DNA from 4 places in the Paenibacillus durus genome. Region 1 is predicted to be linked to each of the others. Evidence: predicted binding sites of a transcription regulator. Region 1 holds the regulator's gene; each other region holds the start of a gene.
What was found. The regulator Rex, encoded in region 1, represses fermentation and respiration genes when NADH is low (regulators of the CRP and FNR family bind a similar motif). The targets are predictions, from matches to a motif close to TTGTGAAATATTTCACAA.

Region 1 (8,096 bases):
GCTGCCTGAACCGGACGCCAATCTGGAGGTCTGCAGGCGCGGCAGAGGCGAGCTTCAGTTCGGTTCTCAGCTGGTTTCGCTATTATAATAATCAGGCTTTTCATTTGGTGCGATGCAAGCTGCTGCTTTCCGGCGGAGTGCATCGCCTTTTTTCGCAACTTCTGTTATGCTGATTAAGAGTCTCGAATGAAAGGGTTTAGAAAACATCATGAAATTTGCGGTGCTTGATTTTGAAACGACGGGAACCCAGTCCGTAGGTGAAATTATCCAGGTCGGACTTGCCATCATAGAAGAAGACCGGTCCATTTCGCGTGTGTACGGCTCCTACGTCAAGCCCAAAGGACCGATACCCCCTTTTATTACCGGCTTAACCGGCATTACGGACAGCGATGTGCAGGATGCCCCCGAACTGGAAGAGATGATGATGGAACTGGTGCCTCTTCTTGATGATGTCGTGCTTGTTGGGCATAATGTCGCTTTCGATTTTCATTTTCTTCAGAGCGCTCTGGACCGGTGCGGTTATTTGCCGTTTCAGGGGCGTATTCTCGATACGATCGATTTTTTAAAAATCTGCTTTCCATCGCTCACCTCCTACCAGCTTGGAAACGTCAGCTCCCATTTCGGGCTTCAGCATGAACGTCCGCATCAGGCGGACAGCGACGCGCTGGCGACAGCGCATGTATTGCTGAAATGTCTGGATGAGCTGTACAGCCTGCCTTTGCTTACGGTACAGCGGTTGACCGAGCTGTTTGCCGGTGAAGACAGCGATCTGAGCTGGTTTTTTGAGGGCTTGCTGAGTGAGCGTGAGCTGGAAACCTTCCAGCCTGAAGGTGATCTTAAGTTTTACCGCCAGCTTGCATTAGCTGTGGGTGATTGGACGGAGCTGGCTCCACCGCGCGAGGACGGCTATAATCCGTTGGAGCATATGCCGTTTGAGGCTTACTTGAACGAGATTACCGAACGGCTGCGGAGCATCCTGCCCCAGTACGAAAGCCGGCAGGCTCAGGAAATTATGTTCGGCGAAGTGATCAAGGCGCTGGAAGAAGAGAAGCATCTGCTGATCGAGGCGGGCACAGGGACCGGCAAATCGCTCGGCTATTTGCTCCCGGCTATTTACCAGAGCGTTTGCACGGGGCAAAAGGTAATGGTCAGCACTCATACGATCAATCTTCAGGATCAGCTTCGCGAGCGCGATGTTCCACTCTTGACCGAAGCCGTTCCTTTTCCGTTCAAGGCTGCCGTCTTCAAGGGAAGGGGACACTATTTGTGTCTGCGCAAGTTTGAACATAAAATAAATAAAAAGGATTACGCCTCACCGAGAGAGGATACTCTAACATCGGCGCAAATGATTGTGTGGCTCACCCAGACCGAATCGGGCGACGACGAAGAGCTGAATTTAAGCGGCCGGGGCGGCGATTTCTGGGAAACGGTGGCGAGCGATACGGACTCCTGCCTGGGACGGTCATGCCCGTGGTTCCGTAAATGCTATTACCATCGCGCCAAGCAGGAGGCGGGTAACGCCGACGTGGTCATTACGAACCACTCGAAGCTATTCGCCGATATGAAAGCGGGCCATCAGCTGCTTCCTTCCTATGAGTACCTTGTAATTGACGAAGCGCATCAACTGGAGGAAGTGGCCGGCAAGCACCTGGGCATGCATATGAAGCATTTTACCGTCTCCCATACACTGAACCGCTTGTACAAAGACAGCCGCACCGGTCAACTGCCCGCACTCCGGCAGATCCTGCAAAGCTCGGGCAGTGAACAGGCCGCCGAGTGGAGCGGGATTATCAACCGGCTGTATCCCGACCTCCTTACCGTAAAAGAGGCATGGGATCTGCTCAGCGATAAGCTGTATGCATTGATACCGGAACGGGCCGACTCGGCGGGAGAAGCGGGGCAGTTGGTTCACCGCCTTCTGCCTGCCAAGAGACCAAAAGGCTGGGAAGAGCTTGCTTCACTGGAGAGTACACTAAATTTGTCTTTAAGCGATATTATCCGCAAAGGGGAAAAAATGCTTGCCGAGATGCGTGACCAGGAAGGTCAATCGTCAGCGGATAGCCTTGTAACTGATATCGGAGGACTATTCAAGGATTTGGCCGATATCCGCGAGCAAGTGCGTTTTTTTATGGGCATGAAAGACGAAAATGTTGTATATTGGCTGGAGGCAAATGGAAACTATCGCAGCAAATCCCTGCAGCTGTACGCCGTGCCCGTTGATGTCAGCGCGCAGCTCAAGGAGCTTTTCTTTGATAAGAAAAAAAGCGCTGTCCTGACCTCGGCAACCTTGTCCGTAGATAAATCGTTCCAGTATATGATCGACAACCTCGGATTGAACGAGGCGCAGGAGGAAGGAAGGCTATCGACCATACAGCTTCCTTCACCCTTTAAGTACCGGGATCAGGCGCTGCTGGTCATTCCGCGGGATTTCCCAAGCGTGAAGGGAACCGTCGGCGACGCCCGATTTGTCGATATGCTCGTTCATTCCCTGGCTGAAGCCGCAGTGACCACGCGCGGGCGGATGCTTGTGCTGTTCACGTCATATAAGATGCTTCGGCAGGTATACGAGCCTCTCAAGGAGGCGCTTGCGTCCGAAGATATCACTGTACTCGGGCAAGGCGTTGAAGGAGGAAGCCGAAGCAAGCTGCTCCGCCGGTTCCAGGAGAATTCAGCTTCCGTCCTGCTTGGAACGAGCAGCTTCTGGGAAGGCGTCGATATCCCTGGTGACGCGCTAACCTGTCTGGCAATCGTCAGACTGCCTTTTCAGCCGCCTAACCATCCGCTCGCAGAGGCGAAGGCCGAGCTATTGCAGGCGCAGAAGAAGAATCCGTTCATGAAGCTGTCCGTGCCTCAAGCCGTAATCCGTTTTAAGCAGGGCTTCGGCCGCCTTGTACGGACCGCGCAGGATCGCGGCATTGTTATTGTTTATGATACCAGAGTAATCGAATCTTATTACGGTAAGTATTTCCTGTACTCGCTGCCAGGACCTAAAATGGAGCATATGTCGACGGAACAAATGGTCCCCCGCATCGCCGAATGGCTACAGCAAGACGGCGCATCCTAATAAAAATACTCGATTGGCCATTGTATAACATAGGCCAATCCAGTCTTTTGCTTTTCAGCACTTCGATCGGCCATTGTATAACATAGGCCAATCCAGTCTTTTGCTTTTCAGCACTTCGATTGGCCATTGTACAACATAGGCCGATCTGCCGATCTTAATCTTTACATGGGTCATACTGTATGTAGATTCCGCCAATTGTCAAGCGTGTCCCGTCAGGGACGAAAAGCGATCCTTCATCCGCCTGATTCAAGGTCCCGCCCAACTTTTGCCGGGCGCCAATTTGCCGTGAGCGGGTGTCCAGAGGGCGGTAGCCCTTGGGGCCCTCCCTTTTAGGGAGGGTTTGGGAGGGTCCTATTTAAAATTTAGGAGGAGAACTCATGAAATCGGACAAAATATCTGAGGCCGTCGTCCGCAGATTGCCAGTATATCTGCGTTTTTTGAACGACCTGCAAAATCGCGAAATCGCCACTGTTTCTTCTCAAGAACTCGGACAACGACTGGATTTAAATCCTGCGCAAATCCGCAAGGATTTGGCCTATTTTGGCGACTTCGGCAGGAAGGGCATTGGTTATGACGTACCCTACCTGATCGAAAAAATCCGCCACATCCTGAAGCTCGACCAACAGATTAATGTTGTTCTGGTAGGAGCGGGGAATCTGGGTCAGGCGCTGTCCAATTACAATATTTATCTGAAAGATACAATGAAAATTACGGCCGTCTTTGATTCCTACCCGCCGAAGATCGGGACCAAGATCAATACTTTGACCGTTCAGCCTATGGATGAACTTGCAAGTACCGTACGCGAGCAGGGCATTCGCATAGGCATTATTACCGTGCCCGAGCAGGAGGCGCAAAAAGTAGCGGATATTCTTATCGGAGCCGGCATTGAAGCGATCCTGAATTTCGCTCCGGTAATCCTGAAGACGCCGCCTGAGATTCGTGTGCATGCGGCGGATTTTACGACCGACCTGCAAAGTCTGGCTTACTATCTGCATGAAGGAAAGGACGAAGAAGAGCATGGGTACTAAATGGATGATCCGAAACGGCAAATTTGCCGTGCCTGGCGCGGATAAGCCTGTTTTTGAAGGATATATGGTAATTGATAACGATTTGATTACGTACATAGGGGAAGAAGCGCCCGTTCTTGAAGAAGACGTACCTGTCTTTGAAGGCAACCGCCTGCTGTTCCTTCCGGGGCTTGTCAATACGCATGGGCATGCGGCGATGTCGCTGCTGCGCGGTTATGGAGACGATCTTGCCCTTCAGGTATGGCTTCAGGAAAAAATGTGGCCAATGGAAGGGAAATTCACCGGAGACGACGTCTACTGGGGAACCGCACTCTCGGTGCTGGAAATGCTCAAGGGCGGGACAACGACGTTTCTTGATATGTATGATCATATGGACCGGGTGGCTGAGGTGGCGGAAGCATCTGGAATACGCGCCGTCCTGATGCGTGGTGTAATCGGGCTGTGCCCGGCAGAGGTGCAGAATCAGAAGCTTGCGGAAGCGGTTGCTTTTGCAAAAAAATGGCATAACGCGGCGGATGGACGGATCACCGCTATGATATCACCCCATTCGCCGTATACTTGTCCTCCGGATTATATCGAGAAATTTGTCCAGGCGGCGCATGACCTCGACCTGCCTATTCATACGCATATGTCCGAAACGCGGCGGGAAGTGGAGCAAAATGAAGCGGATTACGGCCTTCGGCCCGTTGCCCATCTGGAGAAGCTCGGGATGTTCACCCGGCCGTCGCTAGTGGCGCACGCTGTCCATCTGAACGATGAGGAAATCGAAATTCTTGCCCGCAATCAAGTTGGCGTCTCGCATAATCCGGGCAGCAATCTGAAGCTGGCAAGCGGCGTGGCGCGCGTTCCCGAGCTGCTGAAGGCCGGTGTTACGGTATCGCTCGGAACGGATGGCGCGGCAAGCAACAACAACCTGGACATGTTCGAGGAGATGCGTCTAGCCGCGCTGATTCATAAAGGAGTGTCCGGCGATCCGACGGCGGTTCCGGCAGGCGAGGCCCTGCGTATAGCTACGGAGTATGGCGCAAAGTCTTTATTCCTTAATCAAGTGGGAAGGCTCGCGCCGGGAATGAAAGCTGATTTCATCGCCATTGATATTGACCAGCCACATCTGCTTCCGCATACGGATCTGATATCCCATACCGTATACTCGGCGAGCGCCAAGGACGTAGAGCATGTATGGGTCGACGGCAAGCAGATCATTAAGCACGGGGAATGCCTGACCTTGGACGAAGAGGCAATCCGGCGCAAGGCGCAGGAAGCATTCGAGGGACTGCTGAATCGGTAAATTTAAGGAGCTTTCGCTGACAGCCTGTACGACTACTGGAACAAAGGAAACAAGAGCCTCGTCATTTTGGGACGGCGGTAATGTTTCTTCCTAAGAAGGAGAGCTGCACGTTGAGAAAAAGGAGAAAATGGATCTACTACGGGGTGTTTCTGGCCCTGCTCCTTCTGTTCGGATTATATCAATTTTTTGCCTACGTGCTGAAGGATCAATGGAGCGAGCGCAGCGCAGCCGAAGCTGCGGCAATTAGCGGGGCGGGCCTAACCGAGATTGATAAAGCGGAGAAATCGGTATGGGATGAGAACTCTATTTATTGGGTGATTACTGGCAAAAGCAAGACCGGCTCCGATATGATGGTGTGGGTGCGTTTTACTGTTGACGGCAAGCCGGCCAAAGGAGAGAACGCCGTGCATGCGCAGGAGCTGTCTCAGGGAGTATCCGAGGATAAAATGCGGCAGATTATCGCTTCCTCCATTCCGGGTGCCAAGATCGAGCGTTTGCTTCCCGGCGCCTATAACGGCGAGTACGCCTGGCAGCTTTTTTATAAAGAGGGGGACCGCTACTATTACCGGTTCTACCGCTTCTCGGACGGTGAGCAGATCGGCGACGGCTACAGCCTGCCCAATCGTTAATTAGACGTAATAAGAAGAACCAGCCACAACCTAAAGAGGATGGCTGGTTCTTTATTTTTTAAAGATTATTTTCGGGCAGCTCTGCATGAAGTAAATGATAAAAATGATCTTTTGCCATTCGTTCTTTCCAAGGCGTATGTCCGCAATGCTCAAGTAAGTGATAACGGAAGTCTTGCAGGACGGCAGACAGAGGCCGTATGACGCCTGAATAGGGATGAGGATCATGTATTCCGTGAATCGCGACAACAGGACAGACCACATGATAGCCTAGCTTTAGCAGCTCGCCGGATGACCTAAGCGCATCGGCTTCTTTCCAGATGTGATGATAGGCATTCAAATCGAATTCCACCATGTCATCATCAGAGGGTATGGGATCAAACAGGTCTGTTTTTTCCATTATCTTTCCATATTGACGAAGAATTTCATTCTTATCGGATTCGTTTTTTTCCAGACCGGCCTCGAGCTCACGGACTCTTCTTTTATCCTGCTCGTTTAATCGGGCTAACCTGGTGGCCTGCAGATCTTTGGTATACTGCTGCTCGAAAGGAGCGCTCCCGACTAGAATTAACTTCCGGACGAGATCCGGAAATGACGCCGCAAAAATAAAGCTCAACCAGGCGCCCCAGGAATAACCGACGAGACAGACGGGTCCGTTGACGTAATGCTCAATATCCTTCTTGAGTTCGAGAAGTAATTCATCTATTGTCAGCCCGGTCTGAAAGGACTCGATAACTCCGACTTTCTCTGATAAAAAAGCCGCCACTCCAGCCATCTCTCCGGCAGCGCCCGGCCCGCCATGAATTAAAAAGGTTTGATAGGGAGGCTTGCCGTACGCTTTTGCCACAATAATGAATCTCCTTTCGGAACAAAGGCAGAAAATAGAAAGTAAAATTTTAAATATTCTTCACATTTGATTCGTTCTAGTATATACACCTATGATATACTACTAGTTGTATCAGGGCATGCCAAAATGCATGCCAGTCTCGAACGGCGCTAGGCACGCTGCTTGGAAAGCAATAAAGTTAGACATCATTAGAGAGGAGGACGTTGTTTGAAACTTCGTCTAATGCCTGTATTGTTGACTGCACTGCTGTCTGCTGCGCTATTGTTCGGCGGGTGGTTTTTGTACCGTGAGTTTGCCGTTCAGGAACCGCTTGAAAAGATGGTCAGCAGTTATGAGGGTGTTAAGCAGTCCCATATTACCATTAACCGCAATGAGGTTACTTTGAAACTTGATTTGCAGCCGGGCACGAAGCTTCGTGAACTGGTTCATTATATAAATACCGAAGGCAAGTCCATAATCGGAGACCGGACCGTCAAGCTTGATGTGGAGGAACATTCGAGTGAAGTGCTGGACGATTATTGGGATCGAGCGCTGTTTTCTGTAGCTGAGGCGATGGAGAGCCGCAAATATACGGTTATTCCGGAGACGCTGAAAGAGCTGTCCGCTCAGTATAAGAATGTTGCCGTTACAACGGAAATAGACGACAAGAATGTGTATGTGAGTTTGTCGGACGGCACAAAGAGCAAATTTATTATTTTGCCGCGCGAGCCTGAAACGATGGGGGTATGGAACAATGCCTAAATGGAGCAAAGAAGTATTAATCGGATTTGTGCCGGTGCTGCTGATTTTTATGGCTTTTCTGGGTATTAATATCGTGCCTGTTATCGTTGCTGCCGCCATGGTCGGCGCCCTGCTCGTTATCACCCATATGCGCGGCGGCATCGCCGTAAATGCGGGTGCGGAGAAGAAGCGTAAGAAGAAGGGTCCGGCTAAGCTGACGTTTGAAGAAATCGGCGGCCAGGATAACGCGAAGCAGGAACTGCGCGAGGCGCTCGATTTTCTGATCCGGCATGAAGAAATCAGCAAGTTCGGGATTCGTCCGCTCAAAGGGATTCTTCTTACCGGCCCTCCCGGGACGGGCAAGACGCTAATGGCGAAGGCTGCGGCCCATTACACGAACTCGGTATTCGTGGCGGCCTCCGGCAGTGAGTTTGTGGAAATGTATGTCGGCGTTGGCGCCGGACGGATCCGCGATCTGTTCAAGGACGCCCGTACCCGTGCGGTTAAGGAGAATCGGGAAAGC
Region 2 (8,096 bases), 2.1 Mb from region 1:
CGGCGTAATCCGCAGTGAGACGGAGCGGATGATCCGTCTCGTTACCGATCTGCTGCATCTCTCGCGGCTCGACTCCAGAGAAGCGCAGCTGCGCTATCAGGAGACGGATATTGCCGAGATGCTGGAGGATGTGGCCGACCGCTTCTCCTTCCAAATCCGGCAGAAGCGGATTTCCATCCGCACCGTCGTCCGCCGGGACATCTCTACAGCCTGGCTCGACAGGGATCAGATTGACCAGGTGCTCGGTAATCTGGTGTCCAATGCCCTGAAATATACACCGGAGGGCGGCAGCATCGAGATGGAGGCGGGACGCAATTCCGAAGGTATGCTGGAGATCTCCGTCCGCGATTCCGGGATCGGCATTCCGAAGAAGGATATTGAGCGCATTTTCGAGCGTTTTTACCGGGTGGACAAGGCGCGTTCGCGGAATATGGGCGGAACCGGACTCGGGCTTTCCATTGCCCGGGAAATTGTCAAGGCGCACGGTGGCGCTATATCGCTGCAATCTGAACTGAACAAAGGTTCTAAGGTTACCTTTACGCTGCCTCTGGAGAAGCAAAGGAGGGATGGAGCGTGAAGGAACGGATCAAGTCCTGGGTTCTGGCGCTGCTCGTCCTGGGCAGCCTGGTGGAGAGTTATTATTTGATCTATCGTCTGCCGGGGAGCGATTCAGCGGTCTTCTCGGAGAATTTATATGTGAAGACAGACAATATGGGCCCTGAGGAAAAAGTTGAGAATTTGCTATTTCCTGATAAAATGATCATTCATCTGGGAAACGACAAGCACACGCTGTTTTACCCAAGTTCGACTTTCTACAATCTTATTCTCACCCGGCTGAAGGGGCGAAGCTTCGAGAGCTTCCAGCGCCGCTCCGTTCAGAGCTTTAACTGGGACAAAATCCGCAGCGAGAATCCAGGGATCGAGCTGTCGTTCCGTTCGGGCATTCCCGTAGCGCTGCTGCAGCGGGTGATGCAGCTCTCCCCGGATTCTTTGTTCGCCGGGGAGAGCGTCGACCGGATCTGGATATACAGCGGGAAGAACGATTCGAAGGCGCATGCCGTTTTTTTCAGCACAAGGGGAGACATCGTGTATGAAGCGGCCAAAGCCGATCTTACCGTGCAGGATGTACAGCAGCATGTGGATTTCGGTAAGTCCTGGACGCCTTACGCAACGTCAAACGGCAGTTATTATGTTCCGGAAAGCAATCTGTCGCTCATGGCGGCCGAGCTGCCTTCCAAGCTGTATACGGTAGAGCAAATCCAGAGCAGCCTATTCTTCGATAGCGGGAGTACCCGGTATATCCGGGAAAAGGACGGCTCTGAAATCTATACGGACAGCAAGCGCAGCCTTCAAGTGGATCAGGAACATAACTGGATGAGCTACAGCGACCCAACGGCGCTGCCAGCGGGCGAGAGCACCAATGCCAGGGATGTGCTGGAGGCGGTTGATTTTGTCAATCAGCATGGAGGGTGGAACGGGACGTACAAGCTGGAAGCGGCGGAGGAAAGCAATCAGGACCGGATTGTTTCCTTCCAGCAGTACTACGGCTCTTATCCATACGGGGCGTACCCGGTTCTGGATCAGCCGAAGCTGCATTACGGGCTTATCGATCTGCGGCTGCAGCAGGGGACGGTCACGACCTACGAACGGTCATTGATGTACAGCGAGGATGATAAAGGTTCGAAAAAGATCGTGGAGCTTCCCGGCGGGGATACTCTGCGGAGGCAGCTCGCGGGGATCAGCCAATCTTCGGCGATTCGCGACCTATACCCTGTCTATCTGCCGGTGGTCAAAGGAGATAAACTTGAGCTGACCCCCGTCTGGAAGGTCGACTTTAGTAACGGAAGCTCGCTTACGCTGAAGTAATACTACATGGTTAAAAGGAGGAAGGGCATGGACTGGGGTAGAGCAAAAAATGTGCTGATCTATTCATTTCTGCTGCTGAATCTGCTGCTGTGCTACCAGCTGTGGATGGACCTGCGGGAGCAGGTCAGCGCCAATCTTGACTTTACCTCGCTATCCAGCTCTACCCAACGAATCATGGAGCAGAAGGATATCCGCATTCTGTGCCCCATTCCGGCGGCTACGCCAGAGCTTCCCGATATTACGTACCGCTATTCGGCCGGTGAGGGGGATGGAACGGTTCAGCTCACCCGGCCGGTTGACAGCAAGCTGATTTTTTCCTTCACCGAGCTGAGCGGGGAGCTGGAGAGCCAGATTCCCGATATCGGGAGTTACCGATTCGATCCTTTGGAAAGTGAGGTCGGCACATTCGTGCTGCATCCTCTGGTCGACGGGAAATGGCCGCTGTTCAGCGTAAGGCTGGAGCTGGTCTACAACAATCAGAGAATCGTCGCCTACCGCCGGCCGCAGATTGATATCGGGGAAGGCGGAAAAGGTGAAGCGCAAAAGGTGCTCCCGGCATCGAAGGCGCTGGGCAGTCTGATCGAGAAGTTCTTCCCGCAGGGCGCGGCAGTAAAAGAAATTGAGCTGGGCTATTACGGAGAGCTGTTTAATTCCGAGAGCCAGGTGGCGGCGCCGATGTGGCGGTTTCTGCTGGAGGACGGAAAATCTTATTACGTCAACGGCATCAGCGCCGATATTATCAGTCCCAAGACACCTTAGTGAAATAACGGATTACGAAAAAAGAGGAGCAGGAGATATGGGGATTTCATTTACGGTGCTGTCCAGCGGCTCAACCGGCAATGCCACAATTATACGGGGCGGCGGGACGACACTGATGATCGACGCGGGTTTGAGCGCGCGGCGGATTGAGGAGTTGCTGGCGATGCGGGAGCTAAAGGGAGAGGAGATTGACGGGATCCTCGTGACGCATGAGCATTCCGATCATATCAAGGGTCTCGGCGCGGTCTCCCGTAAGTTCAATCTGCCGATCTACGCCAACAGCAATACATGGGGCGCAATCGAGAAGGGCATCGGGAACATCGAGGAGCATAACCGGCACGTTCTGGAGACGGGGCAATATAAAGATTTTGGAGATATGCGGGTGGAATCATTCGCCATATCCCACGATGCCGCCGAGCCGGTCGGCTACAACTTCTATGAAGGCAAGGAGAAGCTCAGCGTTGCGACCGACCTCGGCTATGTCAGCGACAAGGTGAGAGCAGCCATCTCGGATGCCGACGTATTGGTGCTTGAGGCGAACCATGATATCGAAATGCTGCGGATGGGGCGGTATCCGTGGAACACGAAACGGCGGATACTCGGCGATATGGGCCACCTGTCCAATGATGCGGCGGGTGCGGCGCTCAGCGAGATTTTGACGGGGCGCACCAAGCGGACCTATCTGGCCCATTTGAGCCGGGATCATAATATGATCGAGCTTGCGAGAATGTCCGTTCGCGGAGCGATGGAAGACAGAGGCTGCTTCTACAAAGACAGCGAGTTCCGGCTCTGCGACACCTACTACGACCGGCCTACGCCATGGGATACGGTGAGCGAATCATAAGATCGTCAAGATCAGACATTTTCCGCTCAAGCTCCTGGCGTGTGATCAGTCCTTTGTCAATCAGCAGCTCGACGGCTGCGGTTAGAGCGAGTGTCATATGATAGTGTTCGTCTTTCAGATCGCCTAGCTTGCCGATAAACTGCGCCAAATCCATACTTGAGGTAAAAGAATCCATAGCCGTTTCTCCTTCCACTATTTGTTGTTTTTTTATTTTCATGAAGACGGCGCCGCTATCAGCGCTATGGTACAATAGAAGAGTATAAGAGGCCCGCTTGCATACGACTTTTCAGTCCGCTTTTCTAGAATTATAGTCTGATAGGCTGCAAAATATTCCGCTTTTACGAGAATGAGCGCTTCAGGGTCAATAACAGGTGAAACATTTTGCCCCGGAGTGCAGTCTAAAATGAGAATGAGGGCACTGCAGGAAGGCTGGCCCATACAGATACGCGAGAGTTAAAAGGGGAGAGGATAACAGAATGGGACTGTTTGATGATGATTTCTATTCAACCAAAGTATCCAGACGGAGAGAACGAAAAGTCTCAAAACGCCCAATGCCCCGCCGCTGGTCGAAACCCTTCAGAGGACGGAGCTTGTCAACGATGCAAGTGTCCGCGATTTGCTCCCTGATCAGCGCAGTGGTCGCTGTTCTGCTGTTCAGTCTCGTCACAGGCCAGCTTTCCCATCCAAGTGGTGCGGCGCCTGCCTTCATTCAGAATATTACGCCAAGCAGCGGCGATCCTTATGAGCGGATTATCAAGGCGGCGGCTACCGTCCGTCCGGCGGTTGTCAGCATAATCAACCATAAAGAAGAGGAAACCAAAGATACCCTGGATGAGTCGGCGCTCGGATCAGGTGTGATTTATAGGAAGACCGGCAATAAGGCATTCATTATAACGAATAACCATGTCATCTCCGGAGCGGGCAAGCTTGAGATTGTTACGGTGGACGGCGAGACCCGCAAAGCGGAGCTTGTCGGCGCGGATAAAGTCAGCGATATTGCCGTCCTCTCCATTGATGCCGGGGGGATTAACACCGTTGCGCAGCTAGGGGACTCCTCCAAGCTTCAACTGGGGGAAACGGTCATTGCGATCGGCAACCCGCTCGGTCTTGGCGACACGCTGACCTCGGGCATTGTCAGTTACACGAACCGCAGCATCCCGGTATCGCTTAACCAGGACGGCGTCTATGATTGGGAGCAGGAGGTTATTCAGACCGATGCCGCCATTAACGAAGGCAACAGCGGCGGAGCGCTCGTGGATCTGAACGGCCGGGTAATCGGCATTAATACGATGAAGATATCCGATACCGGCGTGGAAGGCCTTGGGTTTGCCATTCCGGCCAATCATGTCATCAAGATCGCTGAAGAGCTGTCTCTAAAAGGGAAGATTGCGCGTTCGTACCTGGGCGTATACTCCGTCGATTTGAATAATCCGTATGTTCCGCTTGCCGAGGACCAACGCAAGGCGCTTAAATTGCCGAGCAGTGTCAAAGAAGGCGTTGTGGTTCTTGACGCCGTCGGCCCGGCCAAGGAAGCCGGACTTAAGCTGAACGATGTCATTACGAAATTTAACGGTCAGACTATCGACTCCACGCTGAGCTTGCGCAAATATTTGTACAACGAGACCAAGATCGGCGATCCGCTCACCATCACTTTTTACCGTCATGGCGTAGAGCAGGAAGTTACCGTTACACTCAAAGAGAAGCCGGGGGAATAATTCCGGCGGGAACAGTATATACTAGTAAAGCTTTACTGAGGAAGGCTGGCTTAGCCTGGTTTGGAAAGCCAGCCTTTAACGGTAAAAACTGGATGATTTCCGGGCGCTTAACTTGCCTTTGCTTCCATGATGTGCTACTATGATATTAATCATAATTTAATTTGAGGCCTGAATTTTCACATTGAAAAGGGTTGTCAAGTCGGAGATACAGCCTTTTTCAATGTGTGAATTTTTTCTTTGTTCAAAGATAAAAATAACATATTAATTTATTTTTTGGAGGCATACACCAATGCAAACAGGTACAGTTAAATGGTTTAACGCAGAAAAAGGCTTTGGCTTCATCGAAGTTGAAGGCGGAAGCGACGTATTCGTACATTTCAGCGCAATCGTCGGCGACGGCTTCAAAACGTTGGACGAAGGCCAACGCGTTGAATTCAACGTTGTTCAAGGCAACCGTGGACCACAAGCCGAAAACGTTGTAAAACTGTAATACCCAACCACCGTCCCGCCTAAGAATCGGGACGGTCTTTTTTTAATGACAACCATACTTTGCATATAGAGAAATGGAGGGGAACGGCAATGAACTACCGGAAGAAGCCAGTGGAAGAAATACCGGAAGAGAATACCGCCGTATGGTCCTGCACGAACGATGATTGCAACGGATGGATGAGAGATAATTTTACGTTTGATGTTGCGCCGACCTGTCCTTTATGCAACGCGCCGATGGAGCAGAGTATGAGGATGCTTCCCCAACTGCTTAACTCAAACAGCAACCCTAAAGCGTTGAAGAAGGGTATTTCCATTTCTTAAATGGCGGCAGCCTCAATATAGACAATAGAGAAGCAGTTAAGACGGGAAAACCGTCTTATTTTTTTTGCTTTTGTCAAAAATTTTGTGATTAATGTCACAAATTTATTGATTTTTACCGATAAAAACGATTATAGGTGTGATTAACATCACAATTCACCTCTTAAAATTTTGACAAAATAGAAGCAACTAAATGGGAGAAGGAAGGGAGAATATGGACACAGTTATGCTGTCGCGCATGCAGTTTGCGTCGACAACGATTTTTCACTTTTTCTTTGTGCCGGTAACGATTGGATTATCATTCATCATCGCGATTATGGAGACCATGTACGTCCGCAGCGGCAACGAAGAATACAAGCGAATGGCAAAATTTTGGGGCAAGCTCTTTCTCGTTAACTTTGCGATCGGGGTGGTTACCGGGATTTTGCAGGAATTCCAGTTCGGCATGAACTGGTCGGATTACTCGCGCTTTGTCGGGGACGTATTCGGGGCGCCGCTTGCTGTTGAAGCGCTGCTCGCATTTTTCCTTGAATCAACGTTTATTGGAATTTGGATTTTTGGCTGGGAGAAGGTTTCCAAGAAGATCCATCTGCTGTCTATCTGGTTTGTGGCGATTGGCACCACGCTGTCGGCTTTCTGGATTCTGGCGGCGAACTCATTTATGCAGCACCCTGTCGGATATACGATCAACAATGGCCGTGCGGAGATGAATGATTTCCTTGCGCTGATCACCAACGGTCAGGTTCTGGTTGAGTTTCCGCATACCGTACTGGGCGCTTTTGCAACCGGAGCTTTCCTGATTATCGGCATCAGTGCAATCAAGCTGCTGAGAAAGCAAGATGTTTCGTTCTTTCAAAAATCTTTCAAAATTGCGGCGATTGTCGGCATTATCAGTTCGATCGGCGTTGCCTTCGCCGGCCACTGGCAGGCGCAATATCTGGTTAAGACCCAGCCGATGAAGATGGCCGCCTCTGAAGGATTGTGGGGCAAGAGCGGCGATCCGGCGCCTTGGACGGTAATTGCTAATATTGATCCTGTGAACAAGACAAGCACTCATGAACTGAAGGTTCCGTATGCGCTCAGCTTCCTCTCCTACAGCAAGTTCTCCGGCGAGGTTAAAGGGATGAATGAGCTGAATGACGAGTATGTACAAAAGTACGGTCCGGGCAATTACATACCGCCTGTGCGGACGACCTTCTGGAGCTTCCGGATTATGATCGCGGCGGGCATGGCTATGATTTTCATTACATTGTGGGCTGTGTATTTGATGTGGCGTAAAAAGTTCGATCAGCCGAACACCAAGTTTATGCGCATCTGCTTGTCGGGACTTCTGCTGCCGCCGATCGCCAATACGGCGGGTTGGCTTATGACGGAATTCGGGCGCCAGCCGTGGACGGTATTCGGTCTGATGACAACGGAAAGAAGTATTTCGCCTAACATTACGCCGGGCCAGGTATTGTTCTCGCTAATCACCTTCAACGGTATATATGCGGCTCTCTTTATTGTGCTGATCTATCTGTTCGTCAAAGTTATCAAAAAAGGCCCGTACGCTATCGAAGAAGACTCGCATTCGACGGACCCTTATGACAAGAAGGAGGGAAACCATGCTCTCACTTAATGAACTTTGGTTTGTGCTGATTGCGGTTCTCTTCGTCGGATTCTTCTTCCTGGAAGGCTTCGACTTCGGTGTGGGAATGCAGTCGCAAATGCTGCCGAAGGATGAAAGGCAGCGCCGGGTTATGATCAACTCCATCGGTCCGTTCTGGGATGCGAACGAGGTATGGCTGATTACCGGGGCGGGGGCGATGTTCGCCGCTTTCCCCGAATGGTACGCGACGCTGTTCAGCGGGTTTTATGTTCCGTTTGTCTTCGCTCTGTTTGGTCTGATTCTGCGCGGGGTCGCTTTTGAGTACAGAGGCAAAGCGCAAACCGCCGGATGGAGAACCACCTGGGATCTGTCCATCCTGATCGGCAGCTTCCTTCCGCCTTTCCTGCTTGCCATAGTATTTGCGAGCTTTATCAAAGGCCTGCCGATTGACGGCGACATGCAGATGCACGCAGCCTTTTTCGGCGACATTGTCAATGTCTATACCGTGCTTGCCGGT
Region 3 (8,096 bases), 580 kb from region 1:
TATTTGGATTCATGGCGGCGGGTTTGTGTTTGGAAATATTGAAGTGTATGACTCTGTCTGCCGCAGGATCGTAAACAATGCAAACTGTACGGTAATATCCATAGAATACGGATTGTCACCGGAATACAAGTTTCCCCTGCCTGTAGAAGAATGCTATGAGACTGTAAAATGGGTATCTGATCATGCTGAAAAGCTGAATATATTGGCCGATAAAATCTCCATTGGAGGCGACAGCGTAGGTGGAACTCTTTCCGCTGTAATTAGTCAGCTTTCCAGGGATAAAGGGGAACTCAAGATTATTTATCAAGTTATCATTAACGCAATGTTAGATTTGCTGGGCGAAACCAAACCCAAATCCCGGGTGGAAAACGCTGAAGGTTACAGGATTACAACCAAAGGCATCGAATGGTTTGTTCGCCAGTATTTGAACGAGTTAAGCGAGGCGAACAATCCATTGGCTTCGCCGTTGCTGGCAGAAAATTTCGCAGAGCTTCCAGCCGCGTGCATCATTACCTCAGAATACGATCCGTTAAGAGATGAAGGCGAATTGTATGCGCAGCGTTTGGCTGCGGCCGGGGTTAACGTATATCTGAAGAGGTACAATGGAGTCATACACGGTTTTTTTAACATGCAGCACACATTGGAAGAAGCACGAGATGCTCTGGCTTTGGTATGTACAAAATTAAGAGAAGCTTTTTATGAAGATTGATCTTCATGTGCATTACTTGCCTCAGGCGTACAAGAAGGCATTGCTGAATTGCGGTGAGAACAATCCCGACGGATTTCCAACACCCGCATGGAGTCCGGAAATGCATTTGGAGGCCATGGATCATTTGGGCATTACTACTTCCATGCTTTCCTTATCATCGCCCCATATTAATTTTGGAGACAAGAATGCCGCTAAAGCCTTGGCCCGAATAGCCAACGAAGACGGTGCGGAACTTGTGAGGAAATATCCGGGGAAGTTTGGCTTGTTTGCCTCTTTGCCATTGCCTGATATTGAGCACAGTATTGCAGAAATTCAATACGCAATGGATGTTTTGCATGTGGATGGTTTCACGTTGCCTACCAATACACTGGGAGTGTATCTGGGAAATCCATGCCTGGATGCAATATTTGAAGAGTTAAACAGGCATAAATCCGTTGTCACTCTTCATCCCAATAAACCCGGTCGTGTCCCTGAGCATGTTGTGGAAGGCTTGCCTATTCCCATGATGGAATTTTTCTTCGATACAACTCGCACAGTCATCAACATGATATTAACAGGAACCCTGAATCGTTTCTCCGATATTAAATTCATCATCCCCCATGCAGGAGCGTTTCTGCCGGTACTTGCAGATAGGATCGCACCTGCTCTTCAAATGACGCCTTCATCATTTGGTGAACAAATTGGAACAGACGTAGTGGATATCTATGCTGCTTTGCAAGGACTGTACTATGACCTGGCCGGAGCTTGCCTGCCAAGGCAACTGGCTAACGTGATGCCAATCGTTGGAATAGACCATTTAGTGTATGGCAGTGACTACCCATATACACCTGATTTCGCCTGCATGGCTTTAGCAGATGCCTTGGACATCACAGAAATGCTAACGGAAGAACAGCGCCGGCTCATTTATTGTGAAAATGCGCTGCGTTTATTCCCGAGATTAACGACTGGTTAATAAAGTATATCTTATTTGCGGTTTTCCTCAAAAAGTAAGATATTGACAGAGATTAATATATCGGAATAATATATACCTATAAGACATATATCTAAACAACATATATGGAGGGTCATTATGTTGGAGAACATTATGTTAGGTTTTTTAATGTACGGTGAAATGAGTGGTTATGACCTGAAGCAGCGTATGTTAAAGAGTACATCAAATTTTTTTGATGCAAGCTTTGGAACTATTTATACTGCGCTAAAAAGAATGGAGGTTAAGGGTGCCATATGTTCGCGCGAGGTTGTTGATGGAGGGAAGTATAAAAAGTTGTATTCCATAACCGAGTATGGGAAGTCTGATTTTACGAATTGGCTGGAACAGCCCGTAGATTTTACAAGGACAAAACCAGATCATCTCATAAAAGTTTTCTTTTTCGGATTCTTGCCAAAAGAAAAGGCAATATCAAACTTGAAAGCCTTTATTGAAGAAGTTGAAGAAGTCCACAATAGTCTAAAAATACTTGAAAACCAAATAAAGGAAACGAGTGATGTTTATCAGTTTTCTACGTTAATTTTTGGAATTAACTATTATAAATACGTAATAGATTGGAGCCATAATTTATTGGGCGATTTGGAGAATATAAAAAAAGGGGTGTGAAATATGAAGATTGTGGTTTTGAATGGAAGTCCCAAGGGCGATGATAGTGTGACCCTACATTATATAAAATATATTGAGAAGAAATTTCCGCAACATGTATTTACTTACTTGAATGTAGCACATTCTATTAAAAAGCTTGAGAATGATTTAGCCTTTTTTGGAAATGTTATGGAGAGTGTGAAAAGCTCTGATGGTGTGATTTGGGCATTCCCGCTATATGTTTGCTTGGTGCATTCAAATTACAAGCGCTTTATTGAATTAATCTGGGAGAGAGGGGCGCAGGATGTATTCAGGGATAAATATACTGCCTCTGTTGCTACATCCATACATTTTTTTGATCATACAGCGCTAAGTTATATTCATTCGATATGTGATGATTTGGGGATGAGGTATATTGATTTCTTCTCTGCTCATATGAATGATTTGACCAAAGAAACGGAACGAAGCAGCTTAATCTTTTTTGCAGAAAACTTTTTTGAAAGTATAAATAAAAAAATAAAGACGTTGAGAACATACATGCCAATCGAATACAACATAGGAGAATATATACCTACGGAAATAAAGGCTACAGTAGAAAACAAAGGACAAAAGATTGTTATTGTGACCGATTCAGTGGATCAGACTAAAAATATCGGTAGAATGGTGGAGCGCTTCAGAAAGCTTACCCAGGCAGAGCTTATTAACATATCTGCAATAGATATTAAGGGTGGCTGTACAGGATGCATAAAGTGTGGGTTCGATAATCAATGTATGTACGGAAAAAGTGATGACATCCAAATGATATATGAAAAAATAAGAGGGTTTGACATTATTGTCTTTGCAGGGGCTATTAAAGACAGATATTTATCGGCCAGATGGAAAATGTTTATTGATCGAAGCTTTTTTCGAACCCACCAGCCCCTGTATACAGGCAAACAGATAGGATATCTGATTTCAGGGCATTTGAGTCAGAATCATAATTTAAGAGAAATTCTGCAGACCACCACAGAGATGGATGGAGCCAACCTTGTGGGGATTCTTACTGATGAGTACGAGAACGAAATAAATGAAATGATGGAAGACTTCGCACAAAATCTTGTTCAGTTCTCTGTAAGACATTACATTAGACCGCACACCTTTCTCGGGATCGGAGGCATGAAAATATTCAGGGACGATATATGGGGACCCCTCAGATTTGTATTTCAAGGCGACCATAGATATTATAAAAAGCATAGATTTTACGATTTTCCACAAAAAAAGTATGGCATGAGAATGGTTAATGCCATTCTGATGACTTTGACAAAGATACCCCCAGTAAAGAAAACCATCCGGCAAAACATCAAAAGCTCTATGACCATACCCCATAAAAATGTCCTGAAAAATAAGTGATCAGGTAAACCTAATGAAAATTCTAGAGGGTGCATTTTTGTACCGAAATTTTATGAACCGTTTAATTATCGATACGATTATGGCAGCGATATTGATAACGTCATGGCGCTTGCGCTGGCGATGAAATCCCCGGAGCGCTTATTGAGGAAGGAGATCACTTTCTTACGAAGAGCGCCACGCTGTCGATTTTATTATCGATACTGATGGATCTTCTTGGAAAATAAAATGTCGTTTTTTAGTGAAATGTGTCACATGTCTTTTTAATTGTTTAATATATAATATTTTTATAAATACAATTGGGGGGAATTATGGTGAAACTAGTTAAAGGTTTTTTAGTAGCAGGAATCGCAGCCGCGTTATTGTCCGGTTGTGGGGGAAACAAGGAAGAAGCAGCGGCTCCATCGGCTAGTCCGGCAGCCAGCCCAGCGACAGCAGAGCAAACGGACGCCAAAACTACGGCATCTATCGTGAACGTAGCGGATGCTTTCAACAATGCAGTAAGCGAAAAAGGAACTTGGATCATTGCCATTCTTAATGATTTAACGATTGATAATGAAGTGGTTGTAGCCGGAGAATTCCATGATAAAGGCGCCGCAGACGGTAATATTTACCGGAAAATCGCCCTTTACGCGCAAGATGCGAATCGCAATATCACCGCTAATTACACGCTTACTGCACCGAAAGTTACAGTAAAAAGCGAAAATTTAAGAGTTCAAGGCGGAACGATTAAAGGCGACGTTTATGTTGAAGCCAAAGGATTTAATCTTCATGAAACATCAACTATAGATGGCAACCTTTACTTTGCAAGCGAAGATGTGAAAGCATCCGCCCAAATCGATGGTAAAGTAACAGGGAAAACCGAAGTCCAGTAATCTCATAGCAGTACAACTAATAGAATCGAAAAGTTAAAAACTCTATACCTAGCCTGTAGACAATGCCCGTAACGGGAATTTTGTTTGCAGGTTTTTTCTTATTTCAGAGAGTTTGGAAGGAATGTTTATCCTTGACATGTACCCAAATAATGCTATACTAGTAAAAACATTAAGCATATGAGATTACTCGGAATAAAACCTGCTGCCTTTTTGATCGCTAGAAAATCCCCCATACCATCACAATTCCCCGGGATAATGCAGCGGTAAGACAACCCTCATATGATCCGGACTACTCTCCATGATTTTCGCCAAACCGAATTCCTTATCCGATTTTGCTTGTTATATTACCTGGCAACAGCCAAATAATGGTGTGCGCCTAAGGAGTGAGTTAAACCCACATAAAGCTAGAAGGAGGTTTTAATAGTGTCAATTAATTTAGATCGCTCTCAGGTAATCATCAGGGAAAAAAGACTGAAATCCATCGTAGGGTATCAAGGAACGATCAAGGATTTGGCGGAACAATCCCAATCAGGCTGCCTGAAGAACGCATCCAGAGGATTCAGCCAGGCGACAAATTGCAACTCGGGCTGCGCGCAGGGGTATTTGTCTTCGATAACGGATGCCGCTATCGTCAATCATGGACCCATTGGCTGTGCGGGTGACGTCGCGGGCGCAAACGCGGGGTTTCAATGGGGGCAGAGAATCAGAGACTGGGACCAGAGAAATGTTCGAATCATCAATACCAATATGTCGGAAAAGGCTGTCGTATTCGGTGGAGACCAGATTCTGAAAGAAGGCATCCTGAAAGCCTATGAAAGATTTAAACCGAAAGCGATCTTTGTCACCACATCCTGCGCTTCCGGGATTATCGGAGACGATATCGAAAGCACGATAAAAAAAGCGGAAGCGGAGATTGGCATCCCCGTGGTTCCCGTATTTTGCGAAGGATTCCGGTCACAGATCTGGGCCTCCGGGTTCGATGCGGCATTCCATGCCCTATTGACACGAATTGTCAAGCCTGCTGAGAAGAAGCGTCCCGAATTGGTTAATGTCATCAATTTTGTAGGCAGTGGACGGGCTCTTATTACCGAGATCTTCGGGCGTCTGGGGCTGGTTCCCCAGTTCGGAATACCCTACAGCAACATAGAGGAAATCTCCAGATGGTCGGAAGCCGGGGCTACAATCAGCATTTGCGGCACGCTCGGCGGTTATATGGGGAATGGCCTGGAGCAGAATTTTGGCGTCCCTTATGTAACCGCGCTGCAGCCGCACGGGATTTCGGGCTTTGATGACTGGCTCACAAAGCTTGGAGAGACCGTAGGCAAGGAGAAAGAAGTGGAAGAGTACCTTGCCGAACAAAAGATTCTTGCTGCGCCTGAATTGGAAGAGCTCAAGTTTAAGCTGAAAGGCAAAAAAGTGGTCGTCGGCATGGGGCCGAGCTTCGCGCATAACTATATCCGGTTTCTCGAGGATCTCGGCATGGAAGTGGTATGGGGATTCTCCTGGCATTACGATGCCAAGCATGATCATGGCGGATGCCCATCCTGCACAACCGAGCTTACAAAGAAAGACAAGGATATCCCGGTCAGCGTAAGCGATCAGCAGAATCATGAGGTTATCAATCTGCTGTCCAAGGTCAAGCCGGATATTTTCATCGGAAGACATCCCGGAATGTCCGTCTGGGCTACAAAGATGGGTATTCCCGCCATCATGGTCAGCGATGAATACAGCGCCTTCGGCTACCAGGGAACGATCGAGTTCGGCCACCGCATTATCGATGCGCTGACCAACAATAGTCTTGCCGTGAATCTGTCCAAACGAGTTAATCTTCCCTATACCGAGTGGTGGCTGGAGCAGGACCCGTTTGAATTCCTGGAACAAAAAAATAAAAAAACAGAAAGAGAGAATAAGAAAAATGTCGCTGTGCGTTGAGCAAATCAGACATGTGTGCACACTCGGTGCGTTTGAATCGGTACTGGCCATCAAGAGAGCGGTGCCCATCATTCATGCCGGTCCGGGCTGCGTGGCCAAGCTGTGGACAACACTTGGAAGTCAGAACGGTCATCAGGGTTCGGGCTATGTTGGGGGACATGCGATTCCCTGCACCAATGCCTCGGAAAAAGAAGTGGTGTTTGGCGGTACGGACCGGCTGCGTAAAGTCATCACCAATACCTTTGATGTCATCGACGGCGATCTTTTCGTAGTGCTGACAGGCTGCACATCGGATATCATAGGGGATGACGTTGGAGAGATTACAAGAAAGTTCCAGGCCCAAGGCAAACCGATTGTATATGTGGAAACCGGCGGTTTCAAGGGAAGCAATCTGATCGGTCATGAACTGGTTCTGGATGCCATTATCGACCAGTATTTGCAGCCGCAGCAGGTAGAACCGGGACTGGTCAATATCTGGTCGTCTGTGCCTTATCAGAATACCTTCTGGTCGGGCGACATCGAGCAGCTGAACCTTCTCATTTCTTCGCTCGGGCTGAAACCGAATGTGATCTTCGGACCGGATAGCAGCGTTGACGCTATTAATAACATACCTAAGGCGCAGTTTAATCTAGTGATCTCTCCATGGGTGGGACTCCGGACCGCCGAGCATTTGAAAGATAAATTCGGTACACCGTTTCTGCATTATCCCGCGCTTCCGATCGGTCCGACCGAAACCTCAAATTTCCTGAGAACGGTAGGTGAATTCGCCGGGATTGATCCTTCAGTAGTTGAAAATGTCATTCGTAAGCAAGAGGAGCGATATTTCTACTATTTGGAAAGAGCGGCCGATACTTTGTTGGAAACAAGACTGCTGCCAAGACGCTTCATTACGGTGGCGGACAGCCTGTATGCACTGGGAATCGCCAAATTTTTGACGAATGACATGGGATTAATCCCGGAGAAGCAGTTTATCACCGATGATACACCAACAAATTATCAAAGCGACGTAGCTGCTGAATTTGCAAAATTCACTAACGATATCGCTGCCGAAACGGTATTTTCCAATGACGGCGGTTATGTTGAAGAAGAAATCCGAAGATTAAAAATCAGAAGCCGGCCTATTATTCTGGGCAGTTCCTGGGAGCGGGTGGTTGCAAGAGACTTGAACGCCTATCAGTTATCGGTTGCCGCGCCGATCGGCAATGAGTTGGTATTGAGCAAATCCTACGTTGGATATAATGGAGCATTACAATTGGTTGAAGATATCTATTCCGTCGTTTTGAATGATTTCATGTGAAAATAGGCTCAAAGGTTCGTATAATTGTTCTTAGGAGCGATTTGCGAACCTTTTTTGTTCAGGATCGCAGGCTCTGCGTAAAGGATCTGATCCTACATGAACTTTAGGAAAGTGCTCCAGGAAATTCTGGAATCGGACGCCCTCCTGCTTGGTTCCCCAATCTATTTCGGCAATGTTACCGGAGAAATGCGCAGCTTTCTGGAGCGGCTGCTGTTCCCCAATCTATCCTACAACGTAGGAGAAAGATCCACTTTTGAGGGCAGGTCAACTCAGGCTTTATCTATACCATGAATGTCACAGAAGAACGGGCACATGATATGAATT
Region 4 (8,096 bases), 1.7 Mb from region 1:
GCCGAAACAAGAATAAACGGCTGCGCCGTCCTCGCAGGAGGAGGGCATCCGTTTCTCGTAGAAATATCAGGTCAAGGATAAGCGCGAAGCTTATACTTTCTGATATTTAGAAAAAGCCCCGCAAAATGCGGGGTTCGGCAGCTTGGCTTATCGGATAAATCAGGGCCCCGCCTCTTATTCCACCCCGTCCAGCCACGCCTGAAACTTCAACCGGACGACGGATGAAAGGCTGCTTAGCCGGACTAGCTCTTCAAGGCCCTGCTTGTCCCTGCGCCCGGCTTCCATCATATGCAGCACGCGCGACACTGGCACTCCGCCGTCTCCGGAGGAGACCTTCACGACCGCTGAGCCGGAGGCCAGTTCTCCTTCGCGCAGCACCCGGAAATAGAAGCCGCTGAAGCCCGACTTCAGCACCTGCGCGGGCATATCCGCAGGACCATGCTTTTGCGAGAGCTTGAAGCAGGGATAGCGGGGCTGGCTCACTTGAAGAAGGGCGCTGCCGATCTCGTAGATGTCGCCGATGCACACCTCCGTTTCCAGCAGCCCGGCGGTTGTCATATTCTCGCCGAAGGCGGCGTAGTCCAGCTTCTTGCCCAGCCACTCCTCCCAGTAGGCGTAATGCTCCGACGGATACACGCAGACGGCTTTGTCCGGCCCTCCGTGATTGACCAGATCAGCTTGTCCATCCCCGGTCAGCCCGCCGGCGGATACATGCACAGGCCCTTCGACAGGGGATTTGTAGATGCCCGTCTCCAGCGACTTTCCGCGATAAAGGGTCGTAATCGGCAGCCCCACATTCAATGATATGATCTTCATGACCATCCCCGCTTTCATTTCGTTTACTTCAATAGGCGGCTATACGAGATAGCAGCTCATAAATACCTCGTCCACGTAGCGGCCTGCAAGATAAAATTCCTCCCGCAATCGCCCTTCTTCATCGAACCCGCATTGCGCATAAAATGCCAGGGCCGCAGCGTTGCAGGAAAGCGCGCGCAGCCGAAGCTTGCGGATACCGCGTTCCGCCGCCAGCGCCTTAACGGCTTCGATCAGGCTTCGGCCGATTCCGAGGCGCTGCCAACCTGGATGGACGGCGATATGAATCTCATAGACATGCCGGTTGCTCTTCATTCCGGTAGGACAGCCGAAGCCGACATAACCGCATAGCGTGTCCCCTTTCATCGCCACAAGCTGGGAGCCGGGAGGCGCATGCAGCAAAAAGTCCTCGTTCGACCGCCACGTCAAGGCTGCAGGAGCCGTATCCTCGGTCCATATCAGATGATCCAGCATAATCAGCTCGCGAACGTCGCGAAATTCCGAGAACCGGATGAACAGCGTCTCTCTGTCTATGTGAAGCATTTTCGTATCCCCCTTGCATTTGAACGACTGCCACTCCAATATTGTTCCGACATAGACGATATTGAACAGCTCGGCCCGCCGCCCGGCGAACCGGATGCCGATGGTTGTCCAAAAACCTCATCTGCCTATATATCCCCTGTGATCTGCATGTCAGTTATTGCTATCCTAGTATTACGCCTAACCGACGTTTGGGGCAAGCCTATGCATTGACGCTTTAACGCAGTTCAACCTGGACCGTTGCGGAGAAAAAGGTCGCTCCCTTCCCCATATCGCTCAGCCGGTCCGGGGTAAGCACATTGCTCCGCTGCGCGCGGTCCTTTCCTTCCCACCACAGCCCTTGGCTGATGACGGTGCCGGGCAGCATCCGGTCGGTTACCGCCGCCCAAATCTGTATCAATCCGCGATCATTGTACACTTTGACCTCATCCCCGTCGGCAATTCCCCGCTCCGCCGCATCTGCGGGATGAATTTGCAGAGTCGGCCTTTTCTCTAAAGTCTGATGCTTCCCGACATTGGAGAACGTGGAGTTGAGGTAATTATGGTTCGGCGGCGATATGAACATAAGCGGATACTTTTCTTCCTTGCCCGGCCGCCGGATGCCGTCAAAGCCTTCGGCAAGCGGAGTATAAGTTGGCAGCGGCGGCAGTCCCGCATTCTCCATTGCCCGCGAATACAGTTCAATCTTGCCGGAAGGCGTGGGCAGATTATCCAGATACCGTTCTTTAGGCGTCATATCCAGTTTGACATGGCGCTCGGCTTTCAGCCGCTCCAGCGTCACTCCGTTCAGATACGGATTGCGCGGATAGTCCAGCGCCTCGCGGATCATGTCTTCTTCACTTTGCCCGAAGGCTTCCTCGTCAAAGCCCATGGCCTTGCCAAGCAGCGAGAACAGCTCAACATTGCTCTTGCACTCTCCCGGAGCGGACAGCACCGGTTCCTGGAGCTGGATATAGTGATGCCAATAAGAGCTGTACAAATCGGTATTTTCAAAAGTCGACGTCGCGGGAAGCACAATGTCGGCGTATTTGGCCGTATCAGTCAGAAAAAGATCATGCACGACCGTAAAAAGGTCCTCGCGCGCGAATCCGCGCCGCACCCGCTCCGCGTCCGGCGCGACGACGAGCGGATTGCTGCAGTAGACGAACAGCGCCTTAATCGGCTGCTCCGTCATTTCCAGCGCTTCGCCGATCCGGTTCATATTTATGCTGCGCGCCCGCGGATTCGGGCGCAGATCGGGACGCTCCAGCGCCCGGGAATTCATCCCGGCATACCCGCCGTTCCCCTTGGTCGCGCCTCCCCCCGTCTTCAGCCATTGTCCGGTCAGCGCCGGCAGACAGGCGATGCTGCGCACCGCCATGCCGCCGTTGTCATGATGCTGAAGCCCGTTGCCGATGTGGATATAAGACACCCCAGCCTCTCCGTACAGCTTGCCCAACTGTTCAATGTCTTCTGCGGGGATGCCCGTAATGGCCGCCACGGCCTCCGGCGTATACTCTTCCGCCTGCTTCCGCAGTTCTTCATGCCCCACCGTATAAGTCTTAAGGAAATTCGCGTCCGTCATCCCGTCGCGGAACAAAATATGCATGATGCCGAGCGCCAGCGCCGCATCCGTCCCGGGGTAGAGCGGCAGGAACCAGTCGGCCCACTGCGCCGTACGGTTCTTGTGAACGTCGATGACGATGATCTTGGTGCCCTTCTTCCGGGCCTGCTCGGCCAGCACAACCTGATGCATGTTCGTGCTGACGATATTTCCGCCCCAGACGATGATCAGATCAGCGTTCACGATATCCTCCGGGCTTGTCCCGCCGCTGAAGCCCATCGTATATTTCCAGCCCGCGCTTCCGGCGGCATTGCAAATGGTCTGCTCCAGACGGCTTGCTCCAAGCGCGTTGAAGAACCGGCGGTCCATGCCTTCCACACTGAGCACACCCATATTGCCGTAGAAGCTGTAAGGCAGAATGCTCTCCGGCCCGTATTCTTCTGACAGACTGCGGAATTTGTCGGCTATCTCGGCAATCGCCTCATCCCAGCTGATCGGTTCGAATAGGGCCTCGCCTTTGCGTCCCACGCGCCGAAGCGGAGTCGACAGCCGTTCCGGATGGTGGACGCGCTCCGCCATATGCCTGACCTTGTTGCAAATGGCTCCCCGGGTCACCGGGTGCTTAGGATCTCCTTCAACTTTCACAATCTTCCCATCTAGCTTATGGACAAGAAGACCGCATGTATCGGGACAATCCAGTGAGCATACCGCCGGAAATACGCCGTTCTCTAATTTTCTCATACTCGCAGCCCTCCTTATTTTCACTGCTGTTATTGTATAATTGAACGTTCCCTTACGTAAAGGTGAATCATGCACGGGAAAACTGATTCATTCCGGTAATTGCCGGGTAATAGAAGACATGAAATACTCCCTATTGATTTCGCCGTAAGCTTCGGTTTCGTTCCCCCGGACCGTTAGCTGTTACGGCGAACTTTGTTTTGTCGTAATTGTCTGCCATACGGACATAAAAAGGCACCGCTCCACTGGAGACGGTACCTTGGTTGGTTGGATATTCATATTGAGATATAGAAGATTATTGCCGTTAACGGCGGGTATTATGCGTGTTTCTTCACACCTGCGGACGCTACATTGTCAAGCGATTGAACCGCTGCAGGGGATTTGCGCAGGTAGGCATTCCAATAAGCGCCTGCTACAAAGAGGGCTCCGCCTGTCAGGTTGCCCAGCCAGACCGGCACGAAATTGCCGATGTACTGTCCCCAAGAGAAATGGCCTTCGAAAATGGCTGCTGGAATAAGGAACATATTAGCGACAACGTGCTGGAATCCGATGGCAACGAAAGCCATGGTCGGGAACCAGATACCGATAATTTTGCCGCTGAAATTGTCGGCACCGTAGGACAGCCAGACAGCCAGCGCGACGAGCCAGTTACAACCGATACCCGAGATGAAAGCCTGGAGGAATGTAGCGTCCAGTTTGTGTTCCGCCAGATCAACCAGCTTATCGAGGTAGACGCCATCGGCGGTCAAACCGACGACATGGCCGAAGAAATAAGCCACAAACAGTGCTCCCGCCAAATTGCTCAGCGTAATCAGAATCAGATTCTTAATCGTCTCTCCGAACGAAATCTTCTTGGAAAACATTGCGAGCGGCACAGCCATCATATTGCCGGTCAGCAGTTCGCCCCCTGCGAGAAGTACGAGAATGAGTCCGACCGGGAACACTGACGCCCCGATAAAGCTGGCGATGGACCCCCATTCCTTCGGCGCGCTGGCAATGACGCGAATATCAAGCAAATACCCTAGAGCGATGAACGCTCCTCCCAAAAAACCGAGGATAAGCACGGTGGCCAGAGGGTTATGAGCCTTCTTTATGCCGTTCTCCACCGTAACTTCGGCTATTTGCTGCGGTTTGTTATAAGCCATTGTTCCTGTCTCCTTCTAATCATTTACTTTAAATTTTTCCTTTGGGTCTCATTGTAGCGCTTCGCCCCTTACATTTACGTGATAATTATCACTTGAGAAAAATAACAAGTGAAAATTTTCACTGGTGTGTCAAACTTTAAACCGCTTCCGGTAATTGGGAAAAGTTATGTATGAAAATACGCGTTTAGCCGCCTCGAATAAGCAAAAACCGGAGCCGCCAGGCTCCGGTTTTCAAGCGATATTTTGAAGTATCAAGATGTTTAAATTCGGGAAACTTCCCCTTATACTCTGACCGGCTGTCTGCTGTCTACAGTCTTCGGCAGCGCCTGAAGGCCGACGGTGTTCAGGAAGTTCCACGGCTTGTTGTAATGCGGCTGGAAGAAGAAATCGATGAAGGCAAGCTGGTCGACCGTCATGCCGTTCTGAATGCAGACCGAAATCGTATTGATCGACTGGGTCAGATCCGCCTTAGACATGATCTGTGCTCCCAGAATACGGCGCGTGCAGCGTTCAAAGACTACCTTGAGCTGAACCTCTTCGAAGGAAGGCATGAATTCCGGACGGTAATTGTCCGTAATCATCACCGCTTCGGCGTCGATTCCCTCGTTTTTCGCGGCGGCTTCGGTCAAGCCGGTTCCGGCTATGTTATCCTCATAAATTTTGATGCCCGAAGTACCCTGGGTGCCCATATATGGAATCGTGTTGTTCACCAGATTTCGTGCAACTAGCGTACCCATCCGTACGGCGTTGGTCGCCAGCGGGATATAGGCTTTTTTACCGGTAGGATTGTAGTGAATGGCGCAGCTGTCTCCTGCTGCAAACACATCTGGCGCGCTGGTGCGCATATACTCGTTCACGATAATCGCTCCGTTGCCGAGCATATCGACCTGCCCCTTCAGCAGTTCCGTGTTCGGACGGAAACCGATGCAGAGGATGACCAGATCGGCTTTGTATTCGCCTTTATCCGTAACGATTGTCGTGACTTTACCGTTCTCGCCTTTGAAGGAGCTGACCTTTTCGCCCAGCGCCAGTTCAATGCCGTGATCCTTTAGAGACTGTTCAATCGGATTCGTAAATTCGGCGTCGAGATATTTGCTGAGAATGCGCGTCTCGGCGTCGATCAATGTAACCTTTTTACCGTTAAGCTGGAATGCCTCGACCAGTTCGACGCCGATGTAGCCTGCTCCAACAACTGCGATCTGCTTGGCGTGCTGAGCTTTTTCGATAATCGTATTGGAATGTTGGAAGTTTTTCGAAAGCACAATGTTATCAAGTTCAATTCCCTCAAGCTTCGGCATAATGGGCCAAGACCCTGTCGTTACAATCAGCTTGTCGTAGGTGTCGTCGAATTCCTTGCCTGTGCTTAGGTCGCGGGCGCGCAGCGTTTTGTTCTTCGTATTAACGGAGACAACCTCATGGCGCATATTGGTCTTGACTCCAAGCTCGGCCAGCTTCTCCGGGGACGAATAGAACAACCCCTGCGGGTCCTTCACAACGCCTCCGACATAAAGCGCAATGCCACAGGACAAGAACGAAATGTTGTCATTTCGCTCATACACGGTAATTTCGGCTTCCGGGTACAGCTGGGCGGTATTGACAATAGCGGCGGTTCCTGCGTGGGTACACCCAATAACAGCTACTTTCATGATTTCTTCCTCCTCCATTTTTAAAAATTCTCTTTTTTTAAGGAATATTAAGTGACTGTGACTTATTTCACTTAATGCCATTATTATATTGTGATAATAATCACATTTCAATCTTTTTTCCGTTTTTTAACAGATTGTTCACAATTTAAAATATTCAATTTCGGAAAAAGTCCGTATTAGTTTTGCCCGCTTGCCCGCTCATTATGTCAGTGACAGCCGAAGCAGCCGGTCGGTATCCGTGTGTACAACTCTTTAAGCGATCTTCAAAAAAATAACCCCCGGATTCGCTGGCGAACCCGGGGGCTGTAAATTTTACTAAAAACTTAAAAATTTTATATTATAAAAGGCCGATCAGTGTTCCTTCCCTGTCAATCTGCAGGCCCTCGGCGGCAGGCTTGGCCGGCAGTCCCGGCATTGTCACAATGCTGCCGGTAATCACAACGGCAAATCCCGCTCCCAGCGAGAGCGTTATGTCGCGAACCTGAACAGTGAAGCCCTCGGGCGCTCCAAGCAGGCGCGGCTGGTCGGAGAAGGAATAAGGGGTCTTGGCCATGCATACCTGCAGATGGCTTAAGCCCAGCCTTTCGATCAGCGCCAGACTGCGTTTGGCCGCCGGACTGAAGGCGACATCGGCGCCGTGGTAAATTTCTTTGACGATTTTGCCGATCTTGGACGGGATGTCCAGATTGTCTTTGTACAGCGGCGCATAAGCGGAAGTATCCGAGCCGGACAACAGCTTCTTGAGTGCGGTGGCCAATTCCAGCCCTCCGGCGCCGCCCTCGGCCCAGGCCTTGGAAATCGCGGCAGGCACATTCAGACGTCGGCAGGCCGCCAGCACTTCCTGAATCTCCGCTTGGCTGTCGCCTTCAAAATGATTGAGAGCCACCAGCACCGGGACGCCGAATTTCCGCAAATTCTTGATATGCCGCTGCATATTGGAAAGTCCGGCAATCAGCGCAGCCCGGTTCCCGGCATACAGCTCACTCTTAGGGACACCGCCGTTATACTTCAGCGATTTCACCGTAACGACCAGTACGGCAGCGGAAGGCTTAAGGCCTGCCTGCCGGCATTTGATGTCCATGAATTTCTCCGCTCCGAGATCGGCGCCGAAGCCTGCTTCCGTCACGACAACTTCGCTAAGCTTCAGCGCGTAACGGGTGCCGATCACACTGCTGCAGCCATGTGCGATATTGGCAAACGGTCCGCCGTGCACGATGACCGGCGTTCCCTCCAGCGTCTGCACCAGATTCGGTTTAATCGCCTCTTTCAGCAGGGCGGTCATGGCGTCCACCGCTTTCAGACTGCCCGCCGTTACCGGCTTCCCTTCGCGATCATAGCCGATCAGCATCCGGCCAAGGCGCTCCCGCAAATCGGCCAGATTATTGCACAGACACAGCACGGCCATGATTTCGGAGGCGGTGGTGATCAGAAATCCGCTCTCCCGGACCGTCCCGTTGCCGTCGCCAAGCCCTGTCACGATGCTGCGCAGACTGCGGTCATTCATGTCCATAACCCGTTTCCATACGATCTTCTGCGGGTCCAGCCCGAGCTCATTGCCCTGGAATATATGATTGTCAATCATGGCCGACAGCAAATTATGGGCCGACGTCACTGCATGAATATCGCCCGTAAAATGCAGATTGATCTCGTCAGCCGGAATAATCTGCGCTT

Region 2: a site for Rex is predicted at 6,077-6,094, ahead of PDUR_RS26555 (cytochrome ubiquinol oxidase subunit I). Genes of this name have one in related genera too.
Region 3: a site for Rex is predicted at 3,908-3,925, ahead of PDUR_RS14040 (polymer-forming cytoskeletal protein). Genes of this name have one in related genera too.
Region 4: a site for Rex is predicted at 4,886-4,903, ahead of PDUR_RS24645 (formate/nitrite transporter family protein). Genes of this name have one in related genera too.

Annotation. Positions count from the first base shown of each region.
Region 1 covers NZ_CP009288.1:3,894,162-3,902,257, reverse strand. The annotation lists gene PDUR_RS16635 (tetratricopeptide repeat protein) at 1-88, shown strand, start outside; gene dinG (ATP-dependent DNA helicase DinG) at 209-3,064, shown strand; gene PDUR_RS16625 (redox-sensing transcriptional repressor Rex) at 3,442-4,092, shown strand; gene PDUR_RS16620 (amidohydrolase) at 4,082-5,380, shown strand; gene PDUR_RS16615 (cell wall elongation regulator TseB-like domain-containing protein) at 5,491-6,009, shown strand; gene PDUR_RS16610 (alpha/beta fold hydrolase) at 6,068-6,853, opposite strand; gene PDUR_RS16605 (hypothetical protein) at 7,061-7,594, shown strand; gene PDUR_RS16600 (AAA family ATPase) at 7,587-8,096, shown strand, end outside.
Region 2 covers NZ_CP009288.1:5,989,106-5,997,201, reverse strand. The annotation lists gene walK (cell wall metabolism sensor histidine kinase WalK) at 1-577, shown strand, start outside; gene PDUR_RS26590 (YycH family regulatory protein) at 574-1,866, shown strand; gene yycI (two-component system regulatory protein YycI) at 1,894-2,625, shown strand; gene PDUR_RS26580 (MBL fold metallo-hydrolase) at 2,663-3,469, shown strand; gene PDUR_RS26575 (hypothetical protein) at 3,438-3,644, opposite strand; gene PDUR_RS26570 (S1C family serine protease) at 3,946-5,184, shown strand; gene PDUR_RS26565 (cold-shock protein) at 5,474-5,674, shown strand; gene PDUR_RS26560 (cold-shock protein) at 5,764-5,994, shown strand; gene PDUR_RS26555 (cytochrome ubiquinol oxidase subunit I) at 6,206-7,609, shown strand; gene cydB (cytochrome d ubiquinol oxidase subunit II) at 7,596-8,096, shown strand, end outside.
Region 3 covers NZ_CP009288.1:3,318,260-3,326,355, reverse strand. The annotation lists gene PDUR_RS14060 (alpha/beta hydrolase) at 1-709, shown strand, start outside; gene PDUR_RS14055 (amidohydrolase family protein) at 699-1,661, shown strand; gene PDUR_RS14050 (PadR family transcriptional regulator) at 1,779-2,303, shown strand; gene PDUR_RS14045 (flavodoxin family protein) at 2,307-3,671, shown strand; gene PDUR_RS14040 (polymer-forming cytoskeletal protein) at 3,980-4,543, shown strand; gene PDUR_RS14035 (nitrogenase component 1) at 4,967-6,475, shown strand; gene PDUR_RS14030 (nitrogenase component 1) at 6,459-7,772, shown strand; gene PDUR_RS29515 (NAD(P)H-dependent oxidoreductase) at 7,869-8,063, shown strand; gene PDUR_RS29510 (hypothetical protein) at 8,090-8,096, shown strand, end outside.
Region 4 covers NZ_CP009288.1:5,579,862-5,587,957, forward strand. The annotation lists gene PDUR_RS24630 (MOSC domain-containing protein) at 175-816, opposite strand; gene PDUR_RS24635 (GNAT family N-acetyltransferase) at 856-1,356, opposite strand; gene PDUR_RS24640 (molybdopterin-containing oxidoreductase family protein) at 1,571-3,637, opposite strand; gene PDUR_RS24645 (formate/nitrite transporter family protein) at 3,952-4,779, opposite strand; gene PDUR_RS24650 (FAD-dependent oxidoreductase) at 5,061-6,425, opposite strand; gene PDUR_RS24655 (formate--tetrahydrofolate ligase) at 6,763-8,096, opposite strand, start outside.